DNA from 4 places in the Streptomyces sp. NPDC127092 genome. Region 3 is predicted to be linked to each of the others. Evidence: riboswitches for the same ligand, from Rfam matches in the RefSeq annotation. Region 3 holds a riboswitch; each other region holds the start of a gene.
What was found. Region 3 has a riboswitch for cyclic di-AMP ahead of ACFWJO_RS00625 (peptidoglycan DD-metalloendopeptidase family protein). Riboswitches for the same ligand answer to the same signal wherever they lie in the genome.
Positions count from the first base shown of each region.

Region 1: linked by a shared signal. The riboswitch ahead of ACFWJO_RS31990 (transglycosylase SLT domain-containing protein) and the one ahead of ACFWJO_RS00625 (peptidoglycan DD-metalloendopeptidase family protein) in region 3 are both predicted to bind cyclic di-AMP.
Region 2: linked by a shared signal. The riboswitch ahead of ACFWJO_RS27055 (M23 family metallopeptidase) and the one ahead of ACFWJO_RS00625 (peptidoglycan DD-metalloendopeptidase family protein) in region 3 are both predicted to bind cyclic di-AMP.
Region 4: linked by a shared signal. The riboswitch ahead of ACFWJO_RS11825 (transglycosylase family protein) and the one ahead of ACFWJO_RS00625 (peptidoglycan DD-metalloendopeptidase family protein) in region 3 are both predicted to bind cyclic di-AMP.

Region 1 is NZ_JBHXFE010000051.1:52,701-60,464, forward strand. Features, by position in the region: gene ACFWJO_RS31975 (hypothetical protein) at 1-2,087, opposite strand, end outside; gene ACFWJO_RS31980 (protein kinase) at 2,334-4,151, shown strand; gene ACFWJO_RS31985 (alpha/beta fold hydrolase) at 4,380-5,291, shown strand; cyclic di-AMP (ydaO/yuaA leader) riboswitch at 5,602-5,791, shown strand; gene ACFWJO_RS31990 (transglycosylase SLT domain-containing protein) at 5,796-6,659, shown strand; gene ACFWJO_RS31995 (polysaccharide deacetylase family protein) at 6,820-7,617, shown strand.
Region 2 is NZ_JBHXFE010000037.1:19,074-26,837, reverse strand. Features, by position in the region: gene ACFWJO_RS27065 (M16 family metallopeptidase) at 102-1,448, shown strand; gene ACFWJO_RS27060 (M16 family metallopeptidase) at 1,475-2,842, shown strand; cyclic di-AMP (ydaO/yuaA leader) riboswitch at 3,044-3,208, shown strand; gene ACFWJO_RS27055 (M23 family metallopeptidase) at 3,221-3,991, shown strand; gene ACFWJO_RS27050 (GntR family transcriptional regulator) at 4,221-4,904, shown strand; gene ACFWJO_RS27045 (HPr family phosphocarrier protein) at 5,144-5,425, opposite strand; gene ACFWJO_RS27040 (GNAT family N-acetyltransferase) at 5,639-7,764, shown strand, end outside.
Region 3 is NZ_JBHXFE010000001.1:171,412-179,175, forward strand. Features, by position in the region: gene ACFWJO_RS00615 (hypothetical protein) at 72-1,232, opposite strand; gene ACFWJO_RS00620 (SGNH/GDSL hydrolase family protein) at 1,434-2,228, opposite strand; gene ACFWJO_RS00625 (peptidoglycan DD-metalloendopeptidase family protein) at 2,401-3,390, opposite strand; cyclic di-AMP (ydaO/yuaA leader) riboswitch at 3,395-3,547, opposite strand; gene ACFWJO_RS00630 (tyrosine-protein phosphatase) at 3,921-4,718, shown strand; gene ACFWJO_RS00635 (DUF6126 family protein) at 4,737-4,892, opposite strand; gene ACFWJO_RS00640 (helix-turn-helix domain-containing protein) at 4,911-5,540, opposite strand; gene ACFWJO_RS00645 (aspartate aminotransferase family protein) at 5,616-7,016, opposite strand; gene hpnH (adenosyl-hopene transferase HpnH) at 7,024-7,764, opposite strand, start outside.
Region 4 is NZ_JBHXFE010000011.1:49,860-57,623, reverse strand. Features, by position in the region: gene ACFWJO_RS11850 (globin domain-containing protein) at 13-1,230, opposite strand; gene ACFWJO_RS11845 (alpha/beta fold hydrolase) at 1,326-2,171, opposite strand; gene ACFWJO_RS11840 (TetR/AcrR family transcriptional regulator) at 2,295-2,903, shown strand; gene ACFWJO_RS11835 (cytochrome P450) at 2,923-4,197, shown strand; gene ACFWJO_RS11830 (transglycosylase family protein) at 4,317-5,336, shown strand; cyclic di-AMP (ydaO/yuaA leader) riboswitch at 5,594-5,767, shown strand; gene ACFWJO_RS11825 (transglycosylase family protein) at 5,771-6,475, shown strand; gene eno (phosphopyruvate hydratase) at 6,742-7,764, shown strand, end outside.

The DNA.
Region 1 (7,764 bases), on a different contig from region 3:
ACCGCGGGCGTGCCCGGGCGCCAGCCCCACGCGTCCACCAGCCAGGCACGCCCGGAGGCACTGCGCGGAGTGAGTTCGAGGACGGAGACCCGCTTCAGGTCGAGTCCGGCCCGGGCCGCGGCGGACAGCGGTACGCGCAGCTCGCGGCCCCAGTACGAGGCGGTGCGGTCACTGCCCGGCAGGCCGTCGACCCGCACCCGGCCGAGCTTCGCGCGGCGGCCCGAGCCGTCGGCCACGGCGACGTCGAGCTCGGTGCCCTTGCTGTTCGGCGGGACGATCACGCGCAGCGCCAGGGACTCGGCGCCCGCGAGGGACACCGGCCGCGCCGCCCGCACGGCGGTCGCGGCACCGGGCCTCGTCCACGTCATCGCGACGGAGTCCCGGCCCGGCTCGGGCGAGGTCTCCCACGACGCGAAGTGCGGGGACTGGCCGCCCTCGTCGGGCGAGAGGCAGGCGCGCGCGGCGTCGGGGTCGACCTGCGCGCAGAGCCGGCCGCCACCGGACACCGTCACCGACGGGCCGGGGAGGAAGGCGGGCGTACGGCCGGCGCCGACGGCGTGGGTGAGCACCCGGGCGGGACCGGCCGAGGCCGCCCGGCGCCCGGAGCCGTCGAGCAGCGGCCGCACCCGGTCGTCACCGCCGACGAACAGCCGGGCCGCCGCCGCGATGTAGGTGGCGCCCGCGGTCTGCTGCTGCGGGGCGGTCAGCCGGGTCCGCGTGCCGGGGGAGCAGACCGCGTCCGGGGTCTCCTCGTCCGTCCAGAAGTCGTCCACGGCGGGCGCCTTCGCCTGACCCGGCGTCCACTCGCTGTTGAAGAAGTTGTGGTTGGCGCCGACCATGTACACCGCGCTGTGCAGCGCCGCGCCACCGCCGACCCCCCGCGTGCCGTCGAGGTAGATCTGGCCCTGGAGGTCGGACACGTCGCCGTCGCAGCCCGGCAGGATCGTCATGGACGGCACGTCGGGCACCGGGTTCTGGCCGAAGATCGTGGGCCCGATGAGGACGTTGCCGCGGATCTTCCACCGTACGGGGCCGCGGTAGCCGTCCTGGTCGGCGGGCGGCGCGGACAGACTGTCGAGCGCGGCCCGGTTGACGCCCTCGCCGCCCCGCGAGTGACCCACGAGCAGCACCCGCGAGAGGTCGGCCGCGGCCGACTTCCGTACGACCGCCGGCGCGTCCTTGCCGTTCGCGGCCCACTCCGCCCACCGGGCCAGGTGCAGCCGGACGAGAGAGGAACGGGCCTGCGCGCCGCCGTCCTCGGCCCGGAAGTCCTGCCCGTTGATGCCGTTGGCCGATATGGACAGCGTCACGTACCCCTGCGAGGCCAGGAGCCGCTGCGCCTTCTCGTAGCCCTGGTGGCTCGGAACCGGCTTCATCCCCGGCGGGCACGGCCAGTCGCCGGTCTCCTCGTCGGTGCCCGGCTTGTAGCAGGTGCCGTGCCGGCCGTGCAGGAACAGCGCCACCGGGCGCCTGCCGGGCACGGAGGCCGGGTCCGGCGCCACGACCGCGGCGCGCATTTCGACCGGCTCGGGGAACCCGGGCAGGCGCACCGACTTCAGCGCGTACTCGCCCTTGACGGTGCGATGGCCGCCCGGCACGCCCGGGTCCACCGGGTTCGCGGGCAGCGGCGCCTCCGGCCGCACGGCCGGAGCGGACGGGCGTACGCGCGCCGAGAGCGCCGGCGTGTCGGCGTCGAGCCGCCGCCCGCCGGCCGTCACCCGGAGCTCGTCCCCGCCGGCGATCCGCTGCTCCGTCCGCCCGCCGAGGCGCGCGTCGCCGAGCGGCAGCCGGAAGGAGCGGCCGTCCGGCTGCGCCACCGGGAACCCGAGCAGTCGCCCGCCGAGCCGGAACTCGACCCGGGCGTCCCCCATGGGCACGGCCTCGTCGGCCGTCCACACCAACTGGCGTTCCGCACCGGCCCCGGTGATCCGCCACCCCTCGGGCAGCCGCGGACTTCCGTCCCGTTCCCCCGGGGACGTCGTCGGCGCTCCCGGCGACGGCTGCGCCGCCTGCGCGAGTCCCGGTGATGCGGCGGCGAGTGCCATGAGCGTCACGGCGGTGGTCACGCCGCGTGTGACACGTATCAAAGCGGTCTTCCTCACGATCGGTCTCGTCACGACACGGGCACCACGGCAAGCCGTCGTTTCGGATCCCCCGGACTGCCCTCCGGGTGCCCCTCTCGCCCCCGGAGGACGGGAAGGAAGGGACGCGGGTTGCCTGATGGGACGTCACGATCGCGTCAGAAGCCGACCGTTGCGGCCGCGGAGAAAAGGCACGCGCCGCTTCGGCCGTCGCCCGGCTCCCACCGTGCCGGGATACGGCATGATGCTCGCATGGTGACGGGGGACGAGGCCCAGGAGGCCGCGGCCGAGGGCCGGTTGGTCGGCGGCCGCTACCGGCTCGACGAACGGCTCGGTTCGGGCGGCATGGGCACGGTGTGGGCCGGACACGACCTCCTCGTCCGGCGCGAGGTCGCCGTCAAGCAGGCCCACACGGCGCATGATCCGGCGCGCGTCGAACGGGTCTTGCGCGAGGCGCGCGCCGCGGCCCGCGTGAACCACCCGGGCGTGGTGACGGTGCACGACATCGTCATCGAGGACGGGCACCCGTGGATCGTCATGGAGCGGGTACGCGGAGAATCCCTCGCCGACCGGCTGGACCGCGAAGGCGTTCTGCCCGAAAGGGAGGCGGCCCGCGTCGCCCTGCGCGTCGTCGAGGCGCTGACGGCGGCTCACGAACGGGACGTGCTGCACCGTGACGTGAAGCCGGCCAACGTCCTGCTGCGCGAGGACGGCGGCGTCGTGCTCACGGACTTCGGCATCGCGTACATCACGGGCGAGAAGCCGCTCACGCAGACCGGGGAGTTCGTCGGCTCCCTCGCCTACACGGCGCCGGAGCGCATGGGCGGCCGGCGCCCGGAGCCCGCCTCCGACCTGTGGTCGCTCGGCGTCCTGCTGTTCCAGATGGTGGAGGGCTGGTCGCCGTTCCATCGCGAGTCGATGGAGGAGACGGTCACGGCCGTCGTCGTCGACGAGACCCCGCCGACCCGGCGGGCCGACGCCCTGGCGCCCGTCGTACACGCGCTGCTCTCCAAGAGTCCGGACGACCGTCCCTCGTCCGCTGAAGTGGCGGAGTTGCTACGGGCGGCGGCGGAGCGGCCCGCGGAGGAGGCCGCGGGGCAGACCTCGGCGGGGGCCGCGGGGCAGAACTCCGTAGCGGAGAGGTCGGCGGCGGAGAACCCCGTAGCGGAGAGCCCGGTAGGGGAGAACCCCGTAGCGGAGAGCCGGAAAGCGGAGAAGCCGGTAGGGGAGGAGCCCGTAGCGCAGGAGGTCGCAGCGGACGAAGGAGGCCCGTCCGTCGGGGCGGACTCGGTCCGGCCCGTGCCGGCCACCGCAGGACCGAGTGCCGACGTCGTGCCGGTCACCGGTGGGGCCCGCCCCGAGGTGCCGGGCTCCGGGCGGCGGTCGCCCGGGCCGTCGCGGGGGACGGTGCGCCGGAGGCTCCTGGCCGCCGCCGCGGCCTGTGTCCTGCTCGGCTCGCTCGGAGCCTGGGCGCTCACGCAGTGGAACGACGGGACCGCCCGTTCCGGCGCCTCGGGCCCCGGTTCGCACGGCAAGGCCACCACCTCGTCGTCACCCGCGGCGAAGGCGGAGGCGAGGACGACGGCGACCCCGGGCACGAAGCCCCCTCGCCCGCAGCCGGTGCGCGGATACCGCCTGGTCGAGGAGAGCGGATTCCAGGCCGAGGTCCCGGCCGCCTGGTCGGCGGCCCACAGGAACGCCCAGGGCCAGTACCGCTACACCCAGGGCGACCTGGAACTCGTCATCGTCCCGGGCCGCGACACGACGGCGCGCTTCTCCGACAAGCCCATCGTCTATCAGGAGGACCTCGAGCCGGAGCTGGCCCCCTGGCGCGCCTCCAGCTGGTCCAGCGCCAGCGGAATGCGCGTGATCGAGGTCGGTGCGACGCAGTACGCCACCGGTGACTTCACCTGGGCGGACGACCGGGGGCGCGAGCTGTTCGTCCGCAACGCGGCCGTGCTCATCGCGGGCAGCTACCACCTCGTGATCGTCATCGGGCCCGAAAGCCGGCGCGACGAGGTCGGGAAGGTCCATGACCACGTCCTGGGGACGTACCGCAGGGCGACGTGAGCGCCCTGGCTCCCGGGACCGAGCCCCGTGCGTACCGCGTGGTGCAGGAGGCGCCGACCGACGTGATCACGCACGCCCTCGTCGTCCGGGCGGCCGGCGCGCTGACCGGCGAAAGGCCCGCCGTCGCGTTGAGGTACCGTCGACCCGCCCCAACAGCACGCCCTGACCACCCCGTTCGGTTCGTCGCGCGCCACGGGCCGAGCCCAGACACGTCGAGGAGACGCGACCATGACCCGTGCGGACGGACCGCGGCCGGCCCCCGAAGCGATACCGCTCGACCTCCCCGTGGACGGGACGACGCTCCGCGTGCTGCGCTTCGGCACGGGTCCGCGGACCGCGGTCGCCGCCCACGGCATCTCGGCCTCGGGGATGTCCTTCGCGGCCGTCGCCCGGCACCTGCCGGCGGACTGGTCGCTGTACGCGGTCGACCTGCGCGGCCGCGGCGGCAGCTCGACCGCCTCCGGTCCGTACGGCATCGACCGGCACGCCGCCGACCTCGTGACGGCGGCCCGGGCCTGGGGCGACGGCGGGCCCGTGGTCCTGACCGGCCAGTCCATGGGCGCGTACGTGGCGCTGCGCGCCGCCGCCCGGGCGCCCGGCCTCTTCGAGCGCCTCCTGCTGATCGACGGCGGCCTGCCGATCCCGCTGCCCGCCGACGCGGACCCCGACGCGGTGCTGGCGGCCAGCCTGGGACCGGCGCTCGCCCGGCTCTCGATGACGTACGACAGCGACCAGGCCTACGTCGACTTCTTCCGCGCCCACCCGGCGCTCGGGCCGCACTGGAACGCGGACATCGAGTCGTACGTCCGCTACGACCTCACCGGCCCCGAAGGCGCCCGCCGTTCCCGGGCCCAGGAGGCGGCCGTCCGACAGGACGGGCGCGAACTCCTCACCGGCGCCGCGTCGTTCGGCACCGACCTGGCGGGCCTGAAGGTGCCCGCCCTGCTGCTGCACGCGCCGCTCGGGCTGCTCGGCGAGGCCCCCGGCATGCTGCCGCCCGCGCTCGTCGACCACTGGACCGCGCAGGCGCCGAACCTGACCGCCGAGTTCGTGCCGGACTGCAACCACTACACGATCCTCATGGGCGAGCCGGCCCGCCTGGTCGCGGAACGGCTGGTGGCGCCGCACGGCCGCGCCTGACGCACTCCATTGCAGGGCAAAACGGACGATGTCCGGTTATTCCCCTGCAATGCCGGAATGCGGATCTGATTCCACAAGCGGGTATTTCGCTCTCCAGTAAAGGGCCCGGTCGGCGCGCGTGATCTGAATCACGCCGGACCGGGCCCTCCTGCTGCTGGCGGAGCGTCAGGTGCCGTATTGCGGAAAACGGTTGGTGCGGCGACGCGTACCGGGCGGAATGATCCTTTCGTAATTCCTGCTAGATCAATTTTCCGCAAGGAATTCCCGCCTTGTTTTCCGGATTTGTTTTCGCATAGCGTCGCCCCGCAACCGGACGGAAACGCCGAATCCTGCCGCCGTCCGGGCGACCGCACTCACCACACATCCGGCAGGAGCGGGGGACCCAGGTTTGCCGCCGGTCCCGGTCTCCGGGGACGGCTCGGGGTGAAGCCGCGCACGCCGCGGCCGGGCATCTCCTGCCCGAACCCGACAGCTCACCTCGCAGGCGGAGGAGAGGAACCCGCCATGCGTGGACACGGCAAGCACCGCCGCCCCAAGAACGTCCCGCTCACCCGCGGCATCGCCGCCGTGAGCCTCACCGGCAGCGCCGCCCTCGCGCTTCCGCTGGCCGGAGCCACCAGCGCGGCCGCGGCCGCTCCGCAGGGCACGCACTCCGTCGCAGTGGCAAAGCCCGCGGTTTCGGCGGCCCTCCAGTCGGTCACGGCGAACGCCTCGAAGGCGGCCTCCCGGGTCGCGCCGGTGAAGTATTCCGTAGTCGCCGGCGACTCGCTCTCGAAGATCGCCGGGAAGTACGGGGTGAAGGGCGGCTGGAAGAAGCTCTACCGCGACAACCGGAAGGTCGTCGGCAAGGACCCCGGTCTCATCCGGCCCGGCCAGAAGCTCTCCGTCGCCGCCACCCGGACCGCGCCCCGCCCGGCGGCCCCGGCCCCCGCCACCCGCGCCTCCGTCACCACGCGCTCCGCCGCCTCCGCCCCGGCCCCGGCCGTCAAGGCCGCCGCCACCGCCGCCACCAAGGCCGCGTCCGCGAGCACCGCCGGCTACACGTACGCCGACAACCTCGAGGGCTGGATCCGCGAGTCCCTCGACATCATGGCCCGCGAGGGCATCCCCGGCACGTTCGACGGCATCTACCGCAACATCATGCGCGAGTCGTCCGGCAACCCCCGCGCGATCAACAACTGGGACTCGAACGCCCTCGCCGGCACCCCGTCCAAGGGCCTGCTCCAGGTGATCGACCCCACCTTCCAGGCCTACCACGTCGCGGGCACCGCCAACGACCCCTACGACCCCGTGGCCAACATCACGGCCGCCTGCAACTACGCCGCCGCCCGCTACGGCTCGATCGACAACGTCTTCGGCGCGTACTGACCGACCGGTTCACCGCCACGGCACGGCCGGGCAGCCCTCAGGGGCCGCCCGGCCGTGCCGTTCCCCACCGTTCCCGCACGTCGATGAAACCTTCCGGCCGTCTCTTCCGTCCTCCCCTGCGGGAGCCGTTCGGGACGAAGACGCTGGGAGTGGGCACCGCATGGGGCTGAAGGGCAAGTACACCGCACACATAGCCGTGGTGGCTTCGGCGGTCGCGATCGGTCTGGCCTCGTGGGGGGCCGCCGCGCTGACGGACACCGAGGCCGAGGCCCGGGCGGGGGAGCGGCAGGAGCAGCGGGTGCCGGCCGGGGACGCCAAGGGCCCGGCGCAGGTGCCGCCGGTGAAGGTCCCTCAGAGCATCGCGCACGCCGCCGAGGCGGGCGGAACGTCGGTGAACATCACCATCGACGACGGTCCCGACCCGCGGTGGACGCCCCAGGTGCTCGACATCCTCAAGGAGAACGACGTCAAGGCCGTGTTCTGCATGGTCGGTCCGCGGGCGAAGGAGTTCCCCGAACTGGTCAAGCGGGTCGTGGCCGAGGGACACCGGCTCTGCGACCACACCGTGTCCCACGACACCACCATGGACAAGAAGCCCGTCGACTACCAGAAGCAGCAGATCCTCGACGCGAAGCGGATGATCGAGGAGGCGGCCGGCGGAGCGAAGGTGGAGTACTACCGCGCCCCCGGCGGCGCGTTCACCCCGAACAGCCGGCGCATCGCCGCCGAGGCCGGGATGCGGCCGCTCGGCTGGAACGTGGACACCAAGGACTTCGAGCTGCCGGGCACCGGCGCCATCGTCAACACGGTGAAGCAGGAGCTGTCCAACGGACCGACGATCCTCTTCCACGACGGCGGCGGCGACCGCGCCCAGACCGTCGCGGCGCTGAAGCAGGTGCTGCCGTGGCTGAAGGAACAGGGCCACCCGACCAGCTTCCCGGTGCGGACCACGCCCTGAACCGCCGGACACCGCCCGGGCGGGCAGGGTCCGGGCCGGACCCCGCCTGAGGACCGTCCGGCGGACCAGGGCCGGGGGACGCCTCCTAGTGACCTGGTTCGGAGATCCTGTCGCAGTAGCGGCAGATGCGGTCGAGGATCTGGTCGG
Region 2 (7,764 bases), on a different contig from region 3:
GAAGAGGGACATCCGATGCGGCCGGGAACTTCGCCAGGTGTCGGCGCGCTTGCATACAGTGGCAGGACTTTTCCCGATCGCGATCGAAGGGACACACGCCCATGGGTCACACGGCTGAGGCCGAGGCCGGCTCCGGCGGACTGACAGCGACCGAGCACCGGCTGGCCAACGGCCTGCGCGTGGTGCTCTCGGAGGACCACCTGACCCCGGTCGCGGCGGTCTGCCTGTGGTACGACGTCGGCTCCCGTCACGAGGTCAAGGGCCTCACCGGCCTCGCCCACCTCTTCGAGCACCTGATGTTCCAGGGCTCGAAGCAGGTCCACGGCAACGGCCACTTCGAGCTGGTGCAGGGCGCGGGCGGCTCGCTCAACGGCACGACGAGCTTCGAGCGCACCAACTACTTCGAGACCATGCCGGCGCACCAGCTGGAGCTCGCGCTCTGGCTGGAGGCCGACCGCATGGGCTCGCTGCTCACCGCCCTCGACGACGTCTCCATGGAGAACCAGCGCGACGTCGTCAAGAACGAGCGCCGCCAGCGCTACGACAACGTGCCCTACGGCACCGCCTTCGAGCGCCTCACCGCCCTCGCGTACCCGGAGGGCCACCCGTACCACCACACCCCGATCGGCTCGATGGCCGACCTGGACGCCGCCACCCTGGAAGACGCGCGGAACTTCTTCCGTACGTACTACGCGCCGAACAACGCGGTGCTCTCGGTCGTCGGCGACATCGACCCCGAGCAGACCCTCGCCTGGGTGGAGAAGTACTTCGGCTCCATCCCCGGGCACGACGGCAAGCCCGCGCCGCGCCCCGGCGACCTGCCCGAGACCATCGGCGAACAGCGCCGCGAGGTCATCGAGGAGGAGGTCCCGGCCCGCGCTCTGATGGCGGCCTACCGGCTGCCGCACGACGGCACGCGCGCGTGCGACGCGGCCGACCTGGCCCTGACCGTCCTCGGCGGCGGCGAGTCCTCCCGCCTGCACAACCGGCTGGTCCGCCGCGACCGCACCGCCGTGGCCGCCGGCTTCGGCCTGCTGCGGCTCGCCGGCGCGCCCTCGCTCGGCTGGCTGGACGTCAAGACCTCCGGCGGCGTCGAGGTGCCGCAGATCGAGGCGGCCGTCGACGAGGAGCTCGCCCGGTTCGCCGCCGAGGGCCCCACGCCCGAGGAGATGGAGCGCGCCCAGGCCCAGTTGGAGCGCGAGTGGCTGGACCGGCTCGGCACCGTCGCCGGCCGCGCCGACGAACTGTGCCGGTACGCGGTGCTCTTCGGCGACCCGCAGCTGGCCTTGACCGCCGTCGACCGGGTCCTCGACATCACCGCCGAGGAGGTGCAGGAGGTCGCCAAGGCCCGGCTGCGCCCGGACAACCGCGCCGTCCTGGTCTACGAGCCGGTGGGCGACACCGCCGAGGAGACCGACAGCGACGAGGAAGAGGGAGCGGACCGGTGACCGACGCCGCCACGTCTTTGACCAGCATGACCTTCCACCCGCAGCCCACCCCGGGCGAGGCGAAGCCCTGGGCCTTCCCGGCCCCGGAGCGCGGCGCGCTCGACAACGGCCTGACCGTGCTGCGCTGCCACCGCCCCGGCCAGCAGGTGGTGGCCGTCGAGATCTTCCTCGACGCCCCGCTGGACGCCGAGCCCGAGGGCCTGGACGGCGTCGCCACGATCATGGCGAGGGCCCTGTCCGAGGGCACCGACCAGCACTCGGCCGAGGAGTTCGCCGCCGAGCTGGAGCGCTGCGGCGCCACGCTGGACGCGCACGCCGACCACCCCGGCGTACGGGTCTCGCTCGAGGTGCCGGTCTCCCGGCTGCCCAAGGCGCTCGGCCTGCTCTCGGAGGCGCTGATCGCCCCGGCGTTCGCCGAGTCCGAGGTCGAGCGGCTGGTGCGCAACCGGCTGGACGAGATCCCGCACGAGACGGCCAACCCGGCCCGCCGTGCCGCCAAGCAGCTCTCCAAGGAGCTGTTCCCGGCCGCCTCGCGCATGTCCCGGCCGCGCCAGGGCACCGAGGAGACCGTCGCCGCGATCGACGCCGCCGCCGTCCGCGCCTTCTACGACGCGTACGTCCGTCCGGCCGCCGCCACCGCCGTCGTGGTCGGCGACCTGACCGGCGTCGACCTCGACAAGGTCCTCGCCGAGACCCTGGGCGCCTGGAGCGGCAAGCCGGCCGCGCCGCGCCCGATGCCGCCCGTCACGGCCGACGACACCGGCCGGGTCGTCATCGTGGACCGGCCCGGCGCTGTCCAGACGCAGCTGCTCATCGGCCGCGTCGGCCCGGACCGCCACGACAGCGTGTGGGCGGCCCAGGTGCTCGGCACGTACTGCCTCGGCGGCACCCTCACCTCCCGCCTGGACCGCGTCCTGCGCGAGGAGAAGGGCTACACGTACGGCGTGCGGGCCTTCGGCCAGGTGCTGCGCTCCGACGGCGCCGGCAACGGCGCGTCGATGCTCGCCATCAGCGGCTCGGTCGACACTCCCAACACGGGCCCGGCACTTGACGACCTGTGGAAGGTGCTGCGCACCCTGGCCGCCGAGGGCCTGACGGACGCGGAGCGCGACGTGGCCGTGCAGAACCTGGTGGGCGTGGCACCGCTGAAGTACGAGACGGCCGCGTCCGTCGCCGGGACGCTGGCCGACCAGGTCGAGCAGCACCTCCCGGACGACTACCAGGCGCAGTTGTACGCGCGGCTGGCCGAGACGGGCACGGTGGAGGCGACCGCGGCCGTGGTCAACGCCTTCCCGGTGGACCGGCTCGTGACGGTCCTGGTCGGCGACGCGGCGCAGATCGCGGAGCCGGTGCGGGCGCTCGGCATCGGTGAAGTGACCGTCGTCAGCGGCTGATTGAGCCGCCGCACCCGGTTTCGAGGACCCTGACGACCCGGTTAGTCAGGGTCCTCCCGTATGTCCCTATTGCCAAGGAGTGTGATCTTCTGCCCTGTGGCATGTCTTACAAACTGGGCTGTCTGTTTGGCGATTGACAGAAGATCGGCCTAGCGTCGACCCGGCTGTCCGGCCGTTGCACGACGCCGCATCCGCGGCAACGGACAGTCATCGCCGAGTCCCCGCAAGGCGCGAGCCTGGGGAGCCGGGGACCCACGCGCAGTCCCTGGGGTGAATCGGACGCCTTCGCTCAGGCGGAGGGGCCCGTAGGAGACCTTCCTGCTCCGAACCCGTCAGCTAACCCGGTAGGCGAGAGGGAAGGAAAGGATCAGCCACTACATGGCGTTCACCCGTGCCACCGGGAAGCATCGTGGTCCGAGCCGGCTGGCTCGTCGAGGCGCCGGCATCGCCGGCGTGGCGACGCTCGCCACCACCGGTGTGATCGGCACCCTCGCCTCCCCGGCGCTCGCCGCCGACACGGACGACACCTCCCTCGAGGACACAGGCCTCACCCAGGTGATCGCCGAGGACTCCCTCGCCGAGCGCGTCGACGCCCAGGCCGCCGCCCAGGAGAAGGCCGCCGCCGAGGCCGAGGCCCGCGTCAAGGCCGCCGCCGAGGCGAAGCGCAAGGCCGAGGCCCGCGCCAAGGAGATCCGCGAGGCCAAGGAGCGCGCCGCCCGCGAGGCGGAGCGCAAGCGCCTCGCCTCCTTCCAGCTCCCCGTCGCCGGCTCGTACGTGACCACCGGCTACAAGACCGGCGGCTCGCTCTGGTCCTCCGGCAGCCACTCCGGCATCGACTTCCACGCCGCCTACGGCAGCAAGGTCGTCTCCGTCGGCTCCGGCACCGTCGTCGAGGCCGGCTGGGGCGGCGCGTACGGCAACAACATCGTGATCCGGATGAACGACGGCACGTACACCCAGTACGGCCACCTCTCCGCCATCACCGTCCGCGTCGGCCAGAAGGTCACGCCGGGCGAGCAGATCGGCGTCTCCGGCTCGTCCGGCAACTCCACCGGCCCGCACCTCCACTTCGAGGCGCGCACCGGCGCGGACTACGGCTCCGACATCAACCCGATCTCCTACCTGCGCGCACGCGGCGTCAACGTCTGACGCACCCCGTACGGACATCCGGCACGGGCGTCCGGCGCGGGCTTCCGGGGCGCGAATCCCGCGCGGTCCGGCGCGCGCATCCCGCACGAAAGCCCCGGCTCGAAACGAGCCGGGGCTTTTTGCGTTCTTTGTCACCGGGCGGCATCGGAAATTCCGCCGTCCTGCAATAGAGTCGCCGGACAGGCGCCGCCCGACGGGGGTTTAGCGCGGACGAATTCGGAGGTCGGACATGCGCATTCCCGCGCACTCGGTATGCACGGCGATCCGGGACGACATCGTCTCCGGGGTGTACGCGCGGGGCGCCAGACTGACCGAGGAACAGCTCGCCCGCCGCTACGGCGTCTCCCGCGTCCCGGTCCGCGAGGCGCTGCGCACCCTGGAGTCGGAAGGCTTCGTCGTGACCCGCCGGCACGCCGGCGCGCATGTCGCCGAGCCCACCGTGCAGGAGGCCGCCGACCTGCTCGACATGCGCTCCCTGCTGGAGCCGCTGGGTGCGGCCCGGGCCGCCCAGCGGCGCACCGACGCCCACCTCAAGGTGCTGCGGGGCCTGGTCAGACTCGGGCAGGAGCGGGCCAGGAGCGGCCGCGGCGAGGACCTGGCGGCGCTCGGCGGCTGGTTCCACGAGACCCTCGCCCAGGCCTCGGGCAGTCCGCCGCTCACGACGCTGCTCACCCAGCTGCGCCACAAGATCGCCTGGATGTACGCGCTCGACCCGGCCGAGCGGCCCGCGGAGTCCTGGGCCGAGCATGGGGCCATCGTGGACGCCGTCGCCCGCCGCGACGCGGAACGGGCCCGGGCGCTGACCGCGCTGCACGTGGAGCGCGCGGCCCCGCTGTACCGGCTGAAACAGGCGGACCGGCCGCGTGTGAGGGTTTCGCAACATGCCGTAAACAGTCCGGGACCGCGGAATTAACGCGAGGGTCGTATACAAAGAGCCGGGAATTCTTTCCCGCTGTTCCGTGCTGCCCTGAATCGGAATTCCATGGCGCTTCGCTCCCGTCCATGACTTCCGGGCGGGCGGCAATACGGCAATACCCATTGCTGAATTTCCGTCGGACCGGAGCCCCGCCGCCGGGAAAGGAAAACGGCCGTGCCTGCCGGAGAACCGGAGGACACGGCCGCTTCGCGATCCGTCGTCGGGGAGGTGACGGGTCAGACGGTCTCGGGAAGCTCCTCGAGACCCTCGGCCACCAGCTTCGCCAGGCGGTCGAGCGCGGCCTCGGCGCCGTCGGCGTCCGAAGCGAGCACGATCTCCTCGCCACCCTGGGCGCCCAGGCCGAGCACCGCGAGCATGGACGCGGCGTTGACCGGGTTGCCTTCGGCCTTGGCGATCGTCACGGGGACGCCGGCGGCCGTGGCGGCACGGACGAAGATGGAGGCGGGGCGGGCGTGCAGGCCCTCGGCCCAGCCGACGTTGACGCGGCGCTCAGCCATGGTGGTTGCCCTTCAACTTTCAGCGGTTGTCTAGACCAGTCTCTCACGGGTGACGACATGCTCGTACCGACCTTCGGCCCGACGCCGGCGGCCGATCGGCCCTCCCTACCTTGCACGGCGCGAACCCCGGGCGCGAGCGGTGCGCCGGTGCCGCGCGGGACCGTGCCCCGCACGGCCGGTGCCACTGTCGTACCCCGGCCGTACGCTTGCCCCATGCAGAGCGCGTCGGAAGAGTCGGGGCAGCCGGAGCACGCCTATCCCGACCACTGGGAAGCGGACGTGGTCCTCCGGGACGGCGGCACCGCGCGCATCAGGCCCATCACCGCCGACGACGCCGAGCGCCTGGTCAGCTTCTACGAGCAGGTGTCGGACGAGTCGAAGTACTACCGCTTCTTCGCGCCCTACCCGCGCCTCTCCGCCAAGGACGTCCACCGCTTCACCCACCACGACTTCGTCGACCGGGTCGGGCTCGCGGCGACCGTCGGCGGCGAGTTCATCGCCACCGTGCGCTACGACCGCATCAACGAGCTGGGCCGGCCCGCATCGGCACCCGCCGACGAGGCCGAGGTCGCCTTCCTCGTACAGGACGCCCACCAGGGCCGCGGCGTCGCCTCCGCGCTGCTCGAACACATCGCGGCGGTGGCCCGCGAACGCGGCATCCGCCGGTTCGCCGCCGAGGTGCTGCCGGCCAACACCAAGATGATCAAGGTCTTCACGGACGCCGGCTACACCCAGAAGCGCAGCTTCGAGGACGGCTCCGTCCGCCTCCACCTCGACCTGGAGCCCACCGACCGCTCGCTCGCCGTCCAGCGCGCCCGCGAACAGCGCGCCGAGGCCCGGTCCGTCCAGCGGCTCCTCGCCCCCGGCTCCGTCGCCGTGATCGGCGTCGGCCGCGCGCCCGGCGGCGTCGGCCGCACCGTGCTGCGCAACCTCCTCGACGGCGGATACACCGGCCGCGTCCACGCGGTGAACGCCGCGCTGGAGGAGGGCCGCCCGCACGAGCTGGAGGGCGTGCCCGCCTTCCGCTCCGTCGCCGACATCGGCGAACCCGTCGACCTCGCCGTCGTCGCCGTCCCCGCCGAGCGCGTCCCCGAGGCCGTCGCCGACTGCGGCGAACACGGTGTCCGCGGCCTCGTCGTCCTGTCCGCCGGATACGCCGAGAGCGGGCCCGAGGGACGCGAGCGCCAGCGCGCCCTGGTCCGCCAGGCCCGCTCGTACGGGATGCGGATCATCGGGCCGAACGCCTTCGGGATCATCAACACGGCCGAGCCCGTACGCCTGAACGCCTCCCTCGCCCCCCAGATGCCGGCCACCGGACGGATCGGGCTGTTCACCCAGTCCGGCGCCATCGGCATCGCCCTGCTCGCCGGCCTCCACCGGCGCGGCGCCGGCCTGTCCTCGTTCCTCTCCGCCGGCAACCGCGCCGACGTCTCCGGCAACGACCTCCTCCAGCACTGGTACGACGACCCCGCGACCGACGTCGTCCTCCTCTACCTGGAGTCCATCGGCAACCCGCGGAAGTTCACCCGGCTCGCCCGCCGGACCGCCGCCGTCAAGCCCGTCGTGGTCGTCAAGGGAGCACGGCACAGCGGCAGCGCCCCGCCCGGCCACCGCGTCCCCGTCACCCGCATCCCGCACGCCACCGTCTCCGCGCTGCTGCGGCAGGCCGGCGTCATCCGCGTCGACACCGTCACCGAGCTCGTCGACGCGGGCCTCCTCCTCGCCGAGCAGCCGCTGCCCGCCGGCCCGCGCGTCGCGATCCTCGGCAACTCCGAGTCCCTCGGCCTGCTCACCTACGACGCCTGCCTCACCGAAGGGCTCCGCCCGCTGCGGCCCGTCGACCTGACCACCGGCGCCACGCCCGCCGACTTCCGCGCCGCGCTCACCGCCGCGCTGTCCGACGACACCTGCGACGCCGTCGTCGTCACGGCCATCCCCTGGGTGGGCGAGAACGGCGCCACCGAGTCCGGCGACGGCGAGGTCCTGGCCGCCGCCCTCCGCTCCGCCGTCACCGCCGCACCCGGCCCCGGACCGACGAAGCCGGTCGTCGTCGTCCACGTCGAGATGGGCGCCCTGGCGGACGCCCTGTCCGAGGCCACCCGCACCCGCCCCGCGACGCCGGCGCCGGGGCCGGCCGTGCCGGTGACGGCTGCCGGGGCCGCCGGGCCTGCGGTGGCTGCCGGGGCCGCCGGGCCTGCGGCCCCGGTCCCGCCCGGACCCCCCGCAGCCGTCCCCGAGCCGGCCGGAGCCGGAGCCGGATCCGCAGCCACCGCCACCGCCGCATCCGCGGCCCCGCCGTCGCCCCCCGCGCCCCAGCCCGGCGTCATCCCCGCCTATCC
Region 3 (7,764 bases):
CCGCCCGTCGAGCCGCCGCGCCACTCCTGGACGGCCCTCTCCTTCACCTCTCCGTACCAGGGCCGCGGGCTTCAGCAGTCGAGCCTGAGCGGTGGGCGCCAGAGCCGGCCGTCGCCCGCGATGCCCGGTGTGGGCGTGTAGGTGAGCGGGACGAGGTGAGTGGTGGCCGCGGCCTCGTTGCGGGTGCCGAGCCACAGGTCGATGATCTGCCACGGCTGGCCGTCGAGGACGGTCACGGTCCGCGGCTGTCCGCCGCAGCTGTTGCCGTTGAAGATGCGCCGTCCGAACGCGGGCGCGTTCCAGCCGAGGTTGTCGGGCGCGGCCCAGCCGGAGTAGAGCGAGGGCGCGGTGGCGTAGCCGATCGGGGTGCCGGTGCAGTAGCCGCAGGCGGGATCGGCGTAGGTGAGCACGTAGAGCCGCTGCACCGGATCCCAGTAACCTCCCGGCCCCTCGATCTTCTTGAGCCCGGCGACCTTGCGCACGCCGACGCCGGTGCCGCCGCTCCCCCACGCGTCGAGCTCCTCGATGTTGAGCTGTGCGCTGCCCGGGAGCGTGCAGACGATCGCGGGGTGGCCGCCCGGGGTGCCGGAGTCGATGATGCCGAAGTCGCCGTTGCCCTTGCAGACGGAGAGGGTGGGCTTGCGGTAGAAGCCGCCGGTGACGGGTGCGGGCCCGCACGGTCCCGCGGCGGAGGCGCAGCCCATCGCGTTGTAGGCGTGGGTCCCGTCGAGGGAGTAGTGCCGGGGGCTGTTGAACCAGAGGACGAAGGCCCCGTCGTCGCGGCCCCAGCCGCTGCGGCGGATCATCCGCGGGTTGAAGCAGCCCTGCCCGGAGGCGCCGCAGGTGTCCTGCCAGGAGTTGTCGGTCCAGGGGTCGACGGTCGTCGGGTCGAACAGCAGCCTGGGCGGTGTCCACGGCCCTTGCGGCCTGGAGGCCGTGGAGACGCCGAAGCCGCACCAGGGCGTGGGCTTGACGTACCACTCGAAGCCGCAGCCGTACATCGAGCCGTACATGTAGTAGGTGTCGCCGAACCTGGCGATCTGGGCGTCGTGGAGGTCGAGGCCGGCGATGGTGAAGGAGGTCGGGGGCGCGGCACGCGGCGCGGAGGCGGTGCCCCCTCCGGCGGCCGCGCCGCCTCCCCGGCCGGTGTCCGCTCCGGCCGCCGGAGGGACCGTGGCGCACAGCGCGGCGGTGGCGAGCAACAGAGCCGTGAGGATGCGACGGACGTACACGAATGATGATTATCAGACAAGTCATCACATTTCGGACCGGACACGCACACCCCGGCCCTCAGCACCTCACCCCGGCCTTCAGCTCCTCACCCCGCCCGGCACCGCACAGAAGAGGAGGCCGAGGGTCGCACCGCCACCCTCGGCCTCCTTCACCGCGTCGACGCGCGAGCGCGCCCTCGGCCGGAATCCCGGCCCCGCTCCCTAGAGCGGCATGAGGTCGGGGCGCTTGGCCTCGACGTGGTCGCCGGAGCTCTCGCCGCGGAGCCGGCGCCCGATCCACGGCACCAGGTACTCCCTGGCCCAGTGGATGTCGTCCTTGCGGACCTCCAGCGTGCCGCGCGGCGGCTGCGGCGGCCACGGCTGCTCCGGGTCGGCCGGTACGCGCCTGCCGAGGACCTGGGCGGCGCGCAGCGCGACCCGGGTGTGGCCCTCGGGTGACAGGTGCAGCCGGTCCTCGTCCCAGGCGCGGCGGTCCTGGACGGACTTCAGCGACCACAGGTCGAGCACGGGGCAGCCGTACCGGTCGGCGATGGCCCGGACGTGCCCGTTGTACGTGGCGATCTTGCCCCTCAGGTGCTTGAGGAGGGGCACGTCGCGCGTGTCGAAGCCGGTGGTCACCATGACAGTGCCGACGGCGGAGGTGAGGTCAGCCACCGCGCGCTCGAAGCGCTCGGCGACGTCGTCCGGGTCGGTGCCGGGGCGGATGATGTCGTTTCCGCCCGCGCAGAAGGTCACGAGGTCCGGGGCGAGTTCCTTCGCCCGCGGGACCTGCTCCATGACGATCTGGTCGAGAAGGCGCCCCCGTACGGCGAGATTGGCGTACCGGAAGTCCTCGTGCTCCGGCAGTTCGTCGGCCAGCAGGACCGCGAACCGGTCCGCCCAGCCGACGAACGTCCCGTCGGGCCCGGGGTCTCCGACGCCCTCGGTGAAGCTGTCACCGATCGCCGCGTACGACCCGAATGCGTTCTTGTCTGTTGATCTCGAATCGTCTGCCACGGGAGCACATCTTTCCCCTCGGGATGTGACCTACGCGACCGTAAGGAGGGGTTGACGGTGGGTGACATATGCCACCGATAAAGATTCCACCAAGCCGGAATACGCCGGAGGCCCGGCACGGGTGTGCCGGGCCTCCGGGGCGCCGTCCGGTGAGGCCGGTGCTGACGTGAGGTCAGATGCCCACGCCGTGCTGGCGCAGGTAGGCCAGCGGGTCGATGTCGGAGCCGTAGCTCGGGCCGGTGCGGATCTCGAAGTGGAGGTGCGGGCCGGTGGAGTTGCCGGTCGAGCCGGAGAGGCCGATCTGCTGGCCGCCGCTCACGGACTGGCCGGCGGAGACGGACAGCGAGGAGAGGTGGGCGTACTGGGAGTACGTGCCGTCGGCGTGCTGGATGACGACCTCGTTGCCGTAGGCGCCGCTCCAGCCGGCGGAGTAGACGGTGCCGGGGCCGACCGCGCGGACGGAGGTGCCGGAGGAGGCGATGAAGTCGACACCGGTGTGGTAGCCGGAGGACCACATGGAGCCGGAGGCCCGGTACGGGGTGGAGATGCCGCCGCCGACGGGGGCGACCCAGCCGGAGGAGCTGGCCGCACCGGCCGACGAGGAGCCGGCGGACGAGGACGACGAGGAGGAGGACGCCGAGTCCGAGGAGGAGACGGCGGCCGGGGCCGAGGCGCGCTCGCTGCCCCGGGAGGCGCGGGTGGGCGCGTCGTCGCCGTTCTTGGCGGAGCTCTTGGGGGCGGCGGCCTTCGGCGCGGCGGCCTTGGGAGCGGGCGTGGCCTTGGCGGTGTTCTTGGCGCCGAGGGTGAGCTTCATGCCGGGGAGGATCAGCGAGGGGTTGTCGCCGACGACCTGGCGGTTGTCGCGGTAGAGCTTCTGCCAGCCGCCGGCGAGGTGGTGCTCGGTGGCGATCTTCGACAGGTAGTCGCCGCGCACGACGGTGTACGTCTTCGCCTTGGCCGGGGCCTTGGCGGGGGTCGCGACGGCGGGGGCAGCGGCGGCGACGGCCTGCTGCGGAGCGGCGGGGGCGGCCTGCTCGGCGGCGTGCGCGCCGGTGGCGCCGATCAGCGGGAGGGCGACGACGGCGCCTCCGGTGCCGGCGGCCACGAACCCGCGGGTGATCGGGTTGGCCTTGGGGCGGCGGTGCTTACCCTTCGCGGGCATGGCGAATTCCTCTCCGTCGCCTGCGAGGTGAGCTGTCGGGTTCGGACTGGAGATGTCCGGCCGCGTGGTCGCGCGGCTTCACCCCAAGCCGTCCTTCGGAGGGATCGGCGTCTTACCTGGGTCCCCCGCTCCTGCCGTGTACGGGTGGGTGCGGATTCCGGTCGGCGGCAGGATGAGGCGGTCCGTCCGGAGTGAGCGCGACGCTAGACGAGCGGAGACGACAGGAACAAGCCACAGGTTCCACGGATTCGTTTGCCGCGTGAATTCCGACCGGAATTCCGGTCACCCTCCGTCGATGACGCCCCTTCGATTTCCCTTTGCCCAAGGGAATTTGAAAAAGACGATCAGCCACGGTCCGTCACGTGTATGACGCTCCTCACGCCCCGGAGCCCATCTCCCCTGCAACCAGGGCGCCTTATGTCCAATCAGTCAATTCGGACAGATCGCGCATTCCATCCCGATGGGGTGTGGGCGGAGCGTTCCAGCCATGATGATTGCCCCAGGAACCGATCTCGAGAGCAGGAGCAACCGTGACGCAAGCGACGACCGAGCCCGAGCTCACCGGCGTACGCAACTTCCGCGACCTGGGCGGACTGCCGACCGTGGACGGCCTGTCCGTGCGCCCCGGGCGACTCTTCCGCAGCGGCCACCTGGCGCACGCCACGACCGAGGACGCGGAGTTCCTCGCCACCCTGGACCTCCACACCGTCTTCGACTTCCGCAACGAGGCGGACCGGAGCATCGAGGGCCCGGACGTCGACCTCCCCGGCGTGCGGAACGTGAACATACCCCTGAGCGACCCCGCCGACGGCAAGGAGTTCTGGAAGCTGGTCCGCAACGGGGACGTGGTCCAGCTGCGCGAGCTGCTCGGCGACGGCAAGGCCGCCGCCCGGATGTCCGATTCGTACCGGAAGATGGTCGTCGGGAAGACCGCCGAGCACAGCCGGATCCTGCACGCGATGGCCGAGGACAGCGTCCCCGCCCTGATGCACTGCGCGGCCGGCAAGGACCGGGCCGGGCTGGCGATCGCGATCTCGCTGCTCGCGGTCGGCGTGGAGCGCGAGGCGATCGAGGAGGACTACCTGAAGTCCAACGCCCCGCACCGCCGCTACAAGGTGCAGCGCAGCTCCACCGCTCCGGACGCGATGTCGCCCGACGTGATGGAGCTGCTGAGCCCGCTCTTCGACGCGCGGGTGGAGTATCTGCGGGCCGCCTTCGACGCCATCGAGGAGACCTGGGGCTCCGTCGACGCCTACCTGACGGAGGGCCTGCGGCTCGCCCCGGAGACCCGCGAGCGGCTGCGCGAGCGGCTGCTCACCGGCGCGTAGCCCCCTGAGGAGGCTCCCCTACTGGTTCTGCGCGCCCAGGGCGAACAGCAGGTAGAGGAACGCGGCGAAGAGGTGGCCGGCGACCAGGTAGGCGAAGAGCCGGAGCACCAGGCCCTTGGGGAACTTGCCGCCACCGCGCTCCTCGCCGGTGACCGGTACGGATTTGTCGGACATGTCGATCCTCTCTGAGGGTCAGCGGCGGTGCGGAGTGCCGTCGCCGAGGCACAGCTCGGCGGCGGGACTCTGCATCAGCGTGTGGACGAACAGCAGCTCGGCGCCGCCGCGGGTGGCGGCGCCGATGCGGTGCGGGGTGAGCGAGTCGAAGTGCGCGCTGTCCCCCGGGTCGAGCACGTGCACGGCGTCACCGAGCGCGAGCCTGACCCGGCCGTCGAGGACGTGGATCCACTCCTCGCCAGGGTGGACCCGCACGATGTCGGCGCTGGTGGCGTACGGCACGTGGACGCGCAGCGCCTGCATGGCGCGGCCCGCGCCTCCGGCGGGGCGGTAGATCCAGCCGTCGGCCTCGACGGCCTCGGCCTTCCCGCCCCGGATCACCGGGTCGCGTTCGGGCGGAACCTCGCCGAGCAGCTCGGAGACCGTCGTACCGTAGATGCGGGCGAGCGCGAGCAGCATGGGCAGCGAGGGCTGCCGGTTGCCCGTCTCCAGGCGCGAGAGGTGCGCCGGGGAGAGGCCGGCCCGCTGGGCGGCGGCCTCCAGGGTGAGCCCGCGCCGGCGGCGCAGTCCGCGCAGCTGGGGGGCGACGTCCGGCAGGACGTCGGAGGAGGCGGAGGCCGGGAACTGCGTCCCGGGGACGTGGTCCATGCCTCCATTCCGCCAGGATCTTTCCTCTGGGGCAACTTTCTTGCCCCAGAGGCAAAAACCCTGGGCCGGTTTCGATCAGCGCTGGGCGACGGCCTGCTTGACCAGCGTCTTCCCGAAGTCCCACATCAGTCCGCCGCCGCCGTGCGCGTCGTCCATCACGGCCGTGAAGGCGGTCACGAAGCGGTCGACGTCCGCCTCGTCGACGACCAGCGGCGGGATCAGCTTGATCACCTCCAGATGGTCCCCGGACACCTGGGTCAGGATGTGGTGCCGCTGCAGCAGCGGTACCACGACCATCTGGGCGAAGAGCCCCTTGCGGGCCGCCTGGAGCATCGTCCAGCGGCTGCGCAGGCCCAGCGAGGACGGCCGGCCGAACTCGATGCCGATCATCAGGCCCCGGCCGCGGATCTCCTTGAGGAGCTCGTAGCGCGGAACGAGCTCGCGCAGCCGGGTCGCGAGCAGGTCGCCGACCCGGCGGACGTGCGCCACCGTGCCCTCGGACTCCATCACCGAGAGCACCGCGAGCCCGGCCGCCATGGCCTGGGCGTTGGAGCCGAAGCTCGCCGAGTGGACCAGCACCCGGTCCATCGACGAGTAGACCTTCTTGAAGATCCAGTCCTTGCCGAGCGTGGCGCCGACCGGCACGTAGCCGCCGGAGAGCGCCTTGGCGACGCAGACCAGGTCCGGCTCGACGCCGTCCTCGTACTGGTAGGCGTAGAAGTCGCCCGTCCTGCCGAGGCCCGTCTGCACCTCGTCCGCGATGAGCAGGGCCCCGTGCCGGTGCAGGAGCTCCTGGGCGGCCCGCAGGAAGCCCGGCGGGGCCTCGTGGACGCCCTTGCCCTGGATCGGCTCGACGACGAAGCCGGCCACGTCGCCCTTGCGCAGCTCCCCCTCCAGCGCCTCCAGGTCGCCCAGCCCGATCGCCGTGTCGGGAAGGAGCGGGCCGAAGCCGTCCCGGAAGCCGTTCTCGCCGTTGACGGAGAGCGAGCCCGTCGTGAGGCCGTGGAAGGCGTGGGAGCAGTAGACGATCCTCGCCCGGCCCGTGGCGTACCGGGCGAACTTGAGCGCGGTCTCGACGGCCTCCGTGCCGCTGTTGCCGAAGAAGACCCGGTCGAGGTGCGGGCTGTGTGCGAGGAGCTTCTCGGCGAGGAGTCCGGGCAGCGGCTGGCAGTCGAAGCGGGTGAGATCGGCGAGCTGGGCGTCGAGGACGTCGTGCAGGGCCTGCCGGACGACGGGGTGGTGCCGGCCGAGGCCCATGACGCCGAAGCCGGCGAGCATGTCGAGGTGGTCGTTGCCGTCGGCGTCCCAGAAGTGGGCGCCCTCGGCCCGCACGTAGACCTTGTCGAAGCCGATGGTGTGGAGCATCCGCGGGAGCTGGTGGTTGAGGTGGCGGGCGTGCAGCTCGTAGCGCTCGCCGCCGCGCTCGGCGAGCAGGGCCCGCAGGTCGAAGGCGCCGGTGCCGGACCCGTCCGTCATGACCGGCTCACCCGTTGTTCCCGGAGACGGTCTCGCGGACCGCGCGCAGCGACTCCTTGAGGGAGCCCATGGTGGCGAGGACGGCGGTGGGCTCGTAGCCGCAGTGCGCCATGCAGTTGGCGCAGCGCGGGTCCTTGCCGCGGCCGTACTTGTCCCAGTCCGTCTCCTCGATGAGCTCGCGGTACGTGGGGACGTAGCCGTCACTCATCAGATAGCAGGGGCGCTGCCACCCGAAGAGCGAGTAGTTCGGGATCGCCCACGCGGTGCACGGGAAATCGGCCTTGCCTTCGAGGAAGTCCAGGAAGAGCGGCGAGTGGTTGAGCCGCCAGCGCCGCCGGTTTCCACCCGCGAACGCCTTCTTGAAGAGCTCCCTGGTCTGTTCCACGCCGAGGAAGTGCTCCTGGTCGGGGGCCTTCTCGTAGGCGTATGCGGGCGAGATCATCATTTCGTCGACCTTGAGGTCGTCGTTGAGGAAGTTGAGCACCTCGATGACCGTCTGAGGGGTGTCGGTGTTGAAGAAGGTCGAATTGGTGGTGACCCGGAAGCCGCGCCGCTTGGCCTCCTTGATCGCCGCCACCGCCTCGTCGAACACGCCCTCCTTCGCGACCGATTCGTCGTGCCGCTCACGCAGCCCGTCGATGTGCACCGCGAAGGCGAAATAGGGCGAGGGCGTGAAGTCGTCCAGCTTCTTGCGCAGCAGCATGGCGTTGGTGCACAGGAAGACGTACTTGCGCTTGGCCACCAGCTG
Region 4 (7,764 bases), on a different contig from region 3:
GCGGACAGTGGGTCAGGCGTACGGCTCGCGCGGGGCGCGGGCCTCGGGGTTGTGCCAGTGGAGCTGTGGCGGTTCGAGCAGCCACTCGGCCCGGGTGCCCGGGCGGGTGGAGAAGCGGCCCACGGCCGGCAGCCGGTCGTGGAAGATCCGGTCCGGGTCGGTGCCGAGGTCGGTCAGTTCCTCGGTGACCTCGGTGAGGAGACCGGGCGGGCCGGCGAGGTAGACGTCGTGGGCGGGCCAGTGCACGGCGGCGCGCAGCGCCTGCACGAGCCGGTCGGTGGCCTGGTCGCGGGGCCGGCCGGGAGCGGCGGTGATGTAGGTGACGTGGAGGCCGGGGATCAGCTCGGTGAGACGGTCCACGTCGGCCCGCCCGTACAGGTACTCCTTGGCGCGGGCGACCAGGAACAGCCGTCCTTCCAGGCGCGGTTCGTCCTCCGCCGCCTCTTCGAGCAGCGCCCGCACCGGCGCCCAGCCGGTGCCGCCCGCTATGTAGGTGCGGGGTTTGCCGGGCGGGGTACGGGCGGTCAGCGCGCCGCCCGGCGCGGACAGGCGCAGGGTCTCGCCGACCCGCAGCTGCTCGGTGAGGGCGGTGCTCATCAGCCCGCCCCGGATCCGGCTGACGTGCAGGTCGAGCGTGCCGTCGGGGCGGGGCGCGTTGGCGAGGGAGTAGGTGCGCCAGACCCGCGGCACGTGGAGCGTGCTGACGCTCACGTACTGCCCGGCGGCGTACGGGTAGGGGCGGCGGGGCCGCAGGGTGAGCAGCGTGAGGTCGGCCCCGTACCGCTCGTGGCCCACGACGTCGGCGTCCCACCAGGCGGGTTCGCCGTCCGCGACGGACTCGTCGGCCCCGGCCTTCATCAGGTCGGCGACGAACCCGTAGGCCTCGGTCCACGCCTTCTCCGCCTCGACGGTCCAGGCGGCGCCGGCGGTGTGCGCGAAGGCGGCGAGCAGGCTGGCGCCGACCGCGCTGTAGAGCGCGGGAGTGGCCAGGAACTTGCGGTGGTCGCGGCCCAGCTGCCCGAGGTAGCCCGCCAGGCCCGGGTCCTCCAGGTGCGTCACGACATGGGTCAGCGCGGCGAACAGCCGGTCCCGCTGCGGCGCCAGGTCCTGCGGGAACAGCTCGCGGACGCCCGGGTTGTGCCAGAAGAGGTGCGAGTAGAAGAAGGTGACGGCGTGCTCGGCCCGTCTCTCGACGACCGCGAACGTACTTCTGAGCAAATGGGCATCCACGCGGTGAATCTAAGCCACTCAGCGTCACCGCGCGGGCGGTCTTGGTACTTCACCTGCGGACGCGGCATCCCGGCGCTGCCCCACATGTGTCACCTTCAGCTGCCGGCGTGCTCCTCGTCTGCCGTCGTCGGCGCGCTGAAGAAGTCGGCGAGGGCCGGGGCCAGGACCTGCGGGGATATCGCGTGCTCCTCGCCGGGGAAGACCCGCAGGGTGTAGTTGCCGGCCGACGCGGCGAGCTCCCGCGCTCCGGTCAGCATGTGGGGCGCTCCCGCGTCGCCGCTGCCGACGAGGACGGGCACGGTCACCGACGCCCAGCGCCCGACCGGCAGGGGCCGGCCGGACATGGTGTCGCCCATGATCCGCCCGTCGTAGGGGAGGGTGCGGGCGACGGCCTCCATGGCCGCCCAGAACGGGGCCTGGCGCATGCCCGCGACGACTTCGTCAGGGAGTCCGACCGCCGCCGTCATGAAGTGGGCGACGGCGTCCCCGTACGCCTCCTTCGCCACCAGCTCCGTCAGGTGCTCGACGTAGTCGGCGGGCAGCGGCGGGCGGCTGTCGTCGGTGACGAACGGCGGCTCGTACAGGGCGAGTCGGGAGACGGTGCTGCCCCGGGCGGTGGCCTCCAGGGCGAGGACGGCGCCGGAGGACATGCCGAAGAGCATGGCCGAGCCGCCGGCCGGCCCCTGGATCAGCGCGTCCAGGTCCTCCACCTCGCGCCCCACCTCGTACGGCGCACTGTCGCCGCTGTCCCCGCGCCCCCGGCGGTCGTACGTGACGACGGTGAAGCGTTCGGCGAGCAGCTCCGCGAGCTCGGCGGAGTCGCCGCGGGTCATGAAGGCGCCGCCGACGAGGACGACGGCGGGCCCGGTGCCCCGGCGCTCGTAGGCGATGCGGGTGCCATCGGCGGAGGTGACGGTCGCGAAAGGCGTGCTGACGGACATAGAGGATCCCTTCCCCCGGAGATCTTGGGAACTGGACAGTACAGTACCCGCGCGAGTACTGGTCGGTCCAGTACTCTTTCGGGTGCGGGGACGACGACGAAAGAAGACAGAGGGGAGCCGGGGATGGACGCCCGATCGGCGCGCAAGCACCAGTCGATCCTGGAGGCCGCCACCGAGGTGTTCCTGTCCAGGGGATACGCGGGGACGAGCATGGACGACATCGCCAGGCTGGCGGCGGTGTCGAAGCAGACGGTCTACAAGCACTTCGCCGACAAGGAGAAGCTGTTCGCCGAGATCGTCTTGGCCACCACCGACGGCATCGACGGCATGATCGACGCGGTGGCGGACATCCCCGTCGACGCGGCGGGCCTGGAGGACGGCCTGCTCCGGCTGGCCCGACGGTTCACCGTCACCCTCACCCAGACGCACGTGCTCCAGCTGCGGCGGCTGATCATCGCCAACGCCGACCAGTTCCCCGAGCTCGGCGCCACCTGGTACGAGCGGGGCTTCGAGCGGGTCCTCGCCAACCTCGCGGACACCTTCCGGCGGCTCGCCGACGCGGGACTGCTCAGGATCGACGACCCGCTCCTCGCCGCCCACCACTTCGCCGGTCTGCTGCTGTGGATCCCGGTGAACAAGGCGATGTTCCACGGCAGCGCCCAGCACGACGACACCGACCTGGAGCGCTACGCCACCGAGGGCGTCCGCGTCTTCCTCGCCGCCTACCGCTGAGCCGGTCCGCCCGCCCGCCTTGTACGGTCGGAAGGTGAGCAGCACCTCCGGCACCCCCTCCGTACCGCCCGCCCCCGAGCTCTTCACCTGGGAGTTCGCCACCGACCCGTACCCGGCCTACGCCTGGCTGCGCGAGCACGCGCCCGTGCACAAGGCCACCCTGCCCAGCGGGGTCGAGGCGTGGCTGGTGACGCGGTACGGGGACGCCCGGCAGGCACTGGCCGACCAGCGGCTCTCGAAGAACCCGGCGCACCACGACGAGCCCGCGCACGCCAAGGGCAAGACGGGCATTCCGGGCGAGCGCAAGGCCGAGCTGATGACGCATCTGCTCAACATCGACCCGCCGGACCACACCCGGCTGCGGCGGCTGGTCTCGAAGGCCTTCACGCCGCGCCGGGTGGCGGAGTTCGCGCCGCGCGTGCAGGAGCTGACGGACCACCTCATCGACGGCTTCGCCGCGCGGGGGAGCGCGGACCTCATCCACGAGTTCGCCTTCCCGCTGCCCATCTACGCGATCTGCGACCTGCTCGGCGTGCCCCGCGAGGACCAGGACGACTTCCGGGACTGGGCCGGGATGATGATCCGGCACGGCGGCGGGCCGCGCGGCGGCGTGGCGCGCTCGGTCAAGAAGATGCGCGGCTATCTCGCCGAGCTCATCCACAAGAAGCGGGAGGAGCCCGGCGACGACCTCATCTCCGGGCTGATCCGCGCCTCCGACCACGGCGAGCACCTCACCGAGAACGAGGCCGCCGCCATGGCGTTCATCCTCCTCTTCGCCGGCTTCGAGACCACCGTGAACCTCATCGGCAACGGGGTGTACGCGCTGCTGCGCAACCCCGGGCAGCGGGCCCGGCTCCAGGACTCGCTGGCGGCCGGGGAGACCGGGCTCCTGGAGACCGGCGTCGAGGAGCTGCTGCGGTACGACGGGCCGGTGGAGCTCGCGACCTGGCGCTTCGCGACCGAGGCGCTGACCGTCGGCGGGCAGGAGATCCCGGCCGGCGATCCGGTGCTCGTGGTGCTCGCCGCGGCGGACCGGGATCCGGCGCGGTTCGACGGGCCGGACACCCTGGACCTCGCGCGGCGGGACAACCAGCACCTCGGGTACGGGCACGGCATCCACTACTGCCTGGGAGCGCCGTTGGCGCGCCTGGAGGGGCAGACCGCGCTCGCGACGCTCCTGACCCGCCTGCCCGATCTGCGACTTGGCGCCGATCCGGCGGAACTGCGCTGGCGCGGCGGGCTCATCATGCGCGGACTTCGCACGCTTCCGGTGGAATTCTCCCCCGCCCCCTGACTGACATCCCGTCAATACTGTGATGTTTACGTGATCTGCGCTGCATCAGCTTGTGACTCACGTTCGAATGCCGCTACTTTCACCCGCAGTCTCAGCTGTCACGCGAAAGGGCATTCCGCATGCGCTCCGGAAACGGACGACACCGCAGACCCCGCCAGGCCCCCGCCATCGTCGTCGCCGCGGGTGTGACCGGCTCGGCCCTGGCGTTGCCGCTGCTCGCCACGGGTTCCGCCTCCGCCGCCGACGCCGCCACGTGGGACCGCGTCGCCGAGTGCGAGTCGGGCGGGGCCTGGAGCGCCAACTTCGGCAACGGGCTCTACGGCGGACTCCAGTTCACCCAGGAGAGCTGGGAGCGCCACGGCGGCCTCGCCTACGCGCCGAGCGCGGACCTCGCGAGCCGCGCCCAGCAGATCGCCGTCGCGGACAAGGCGCTCGCGGCCGGCGACAACCAGTGGGCCACCTGCGCCCCGATCGCCGGACTGACCAACGACGGCAAGGCGCCCGGCGTCGACCCCGGCCCCGGCACGCCCGCCAAGGAGTCCACGGGCCCCCGCCCCGAGTCGAACCGCACCGACGGCCTGCCCGCCGGCTCCGCCGGGACCACTCCGGAGCCCTCGGCCTCGACCACCGCTCCGGCGACGCCCGCCACCCCGACGAGCCCGGCGTCCGGCACTCCCTCGGCCGGCACCACGACCACGCCCGCGACTCCCGCGACGCCCGGTACGCCCGTAACGCCGGGAACGTCCGACACGTCGGTCACGCCGGGCACCTCGGGAACGCCGGACGCGACCACCGCTCCCGGCACCGGCAAGCACCGGGGTGACGCCGCGACAGAAGAACCGGGCATGACGGACACCTCGCCCGAATCCGGACGCCACGCGGCCCCGGACCCGACCGCGGCCGACAAGACCGGTGAGGGTGCCGAGGGTTCGGCGGATACCGACAACACGGACAAGGCGGACGAATACACCGTCAAGCCGGGTGACAGCCTGTCGGGCATTGCGCAGGAGAACGGCCTCGCCGGCGGCTGGACCGCCCTCTATGACGCCAACAAGAAGACCGTCGGATCCGACCCCGACCTCATCATCCCTGGTCAGAGCCTTGAGTTGGAGCTCGACGAGCTCGTGGGCAAGGGGTAGTTCGGGGCTGAATGTCCGTTCTGTGTAAGTGAGACATGGGTCTCTCTTCTCGAACTGGCGTGTCGCGACCGCAAAGTTTGCCGGCGTCGCCCCTCACCTGCGTAAACGCCTCCTGACGGGGTGCAAGTAGGGGCGATTTTCCCGGGTTGATGCCCTTTGAACTTCTCCCGGGTGTGTGTCTACGGTCGTGACCGCTCGCCACCGCGGGCCCCGCCGACCGGTACGCCGAATCCTGCCGCCGGACGGAGGGAACAGTCGTCGCGCAAGCGCCGAAGGCAGGAGCGGGGGACCCAAGGTAAGTGCCGGCCCCGGCCGTTGAGACAGACGGCCGAAGACCGGCTTGGGGTGAAGCCGCGTGCCAGGACACGCGGCCGGGCAGCTCACTCGCCCGAACCCGACAGCTCACCTCGCAGGCGTCGGTGAGGAGAACTTCCATGCTGCTTTCCGGCAAGGGCAAACACCGCCGTTCCTCCAAGGCCACCCGCGCCATCGCGCTCGCCGGTGCCGCCGGCGTCGCCGTCGCGGCCCCGCTGATGGCCGCCGGCACCGCCTCGGCCGCCACGGCCTCCGAGTGGGACGCCGTCGCCCAGTGCGAGTCCGGCGGCAACTGGTCCATCAACACCGGCAACGGCTACTACGGCGGCCTGCAGTTCTCGGCCTCCACCTGGGCCGCGTACGGCGGCACCGCCTACGCCCCCACCGCCGACCAGGCCTCCAAGTCGCAGCAGATCGCCATCGCCGAGAAGGTCCTCGCGGGCCAGGGCAAGGGTGCGTGGCCGAGCTGTGGCGTGGGCCTCTCCAGCGCCACGTACAGCGGCGGCTCCGCCGAGAGCACCACTCCGCAGCGCTCCACCGAGCAGCCGACGACCCGCAGCGAGCAGCGCCAGGCCCCGAAGCAGTCCGCCCCCAAGCAGACCGCTCCGAAGAAGGCCGACGCCAAGAAGACCGTCACCACGCCGACCGGCAAGAAGGTCAAGAAGGGTGACGGCGAGTACAAGGTCGTCGCCGGCGACACCCTCAGCAAGATCGCCCAGGCGCACGGCGTCAAGGGCGGCTGGGCCAAGCTCTTCGAGCTGAACAAGGACGTCGTCGAGGACGCCGACCTGATCTACCCGGGCCAGCAGCTCCACCTCAAGTGAGCCTGCCGACCCTCCCGCGGTGAGTGACCACCCCGGTCCGGAGTGCCCTTCCCCCGTGCGCTCCGGGCCGGGGTTTCCTCTGCCCCGCACCCTACTCGTGAGTAGGTAAGAGGTCTTTCGCCCCCAGATGCATGCCCTTGGGTCCTTTTTCGTCCCAGGGGGCGGGCGCCCGGCTGGCCGGAGCCCCCGAGCCGGTTAGGCTCGTGTCGCAAGGCGTACGAGACCTTGCCGCATGCGTCACAACCAGCGTCACATCCCAGAAGGAGATGCTCGTGCCGTCCATCGACGTCGTCGTAGCCCGGGAAATCCTGGACTCCCGAGGCAACCCCACGGTCGAGGTCGAGGTCGGCCTCGACGACGGCAGCACCGGCCGTGCTGCCGTCCCGTCCGGTGCCTCCACCGGTGCGTTCGAGGCCCTCGAGCTCCGCGACGGTGACCCCAACCGTTACCAGGGCAAGGGCGTGGAGAAGGCCGTTCTCGCCGTCATCGAGCAGATCGGCCCGGAGCTCGTCGGCTACGACGCCACCGAGCAGCGCCTGATCGACCAGGCGATGTTCGACCTGGACGCCACCCCGGACAAGTCCTCGCTCGGCGCCAACGCCATCCTCGGCGTCTCCCTCGCCGTCGCGCACGCCGCCTCCGAGGCCTCCGACCTGCCGCTGTTCCGCTACCTCGGCGGCCCGAACGCGCACCTGCTGCCCGTTCCGATGATGAACATCCTGAACGGCGGCTCGCACGCCGACTCCAACGTGGACATCCAGGAGTTCATGATCGCGCCGATCGGCGCGGAGTCCTTCTCCGAGGCCCTGCGCTGGGGCACCGAGGTCTACCACACCCTCAAGTCCGTCCTGAAGACCAAGGGCCTGTCCACCGGCCTCGGCGACGAGGGCGGCTTCGCCCCGAACCTGGGCTCCAACCGCGAGGCTCTCGACCTCATCCTCGAGGCCATCAAGCAGGCCGGCTACGTGCCCGGCAAGGACATCGCGCTCGCGCTCGACGTCGCCGCCTCCGAGTTCTACAAGGACGGCTCGTACGAGTTCGAGGGCAAGTCCCGCTCGGCCGCCGAGATGACCGAGTACTACGAGGAGCTCGTCTCCGCGTACCCGCTGGTCTCCATCGAGGACCCGCTGTTCGAGGACGACTGGGCCGGCTGGAAGACCATCACCGAGAAGCTCGGCTCCAAGGTCCAGCTGGTCGGCGACGACCTGTTCGTCACCAACCCGGAGCGCCTCGCCCGCGGCATCGAGGAGGGCTCCGCCAACGCCCTCCTGGTCAAGGTCAACCAGATC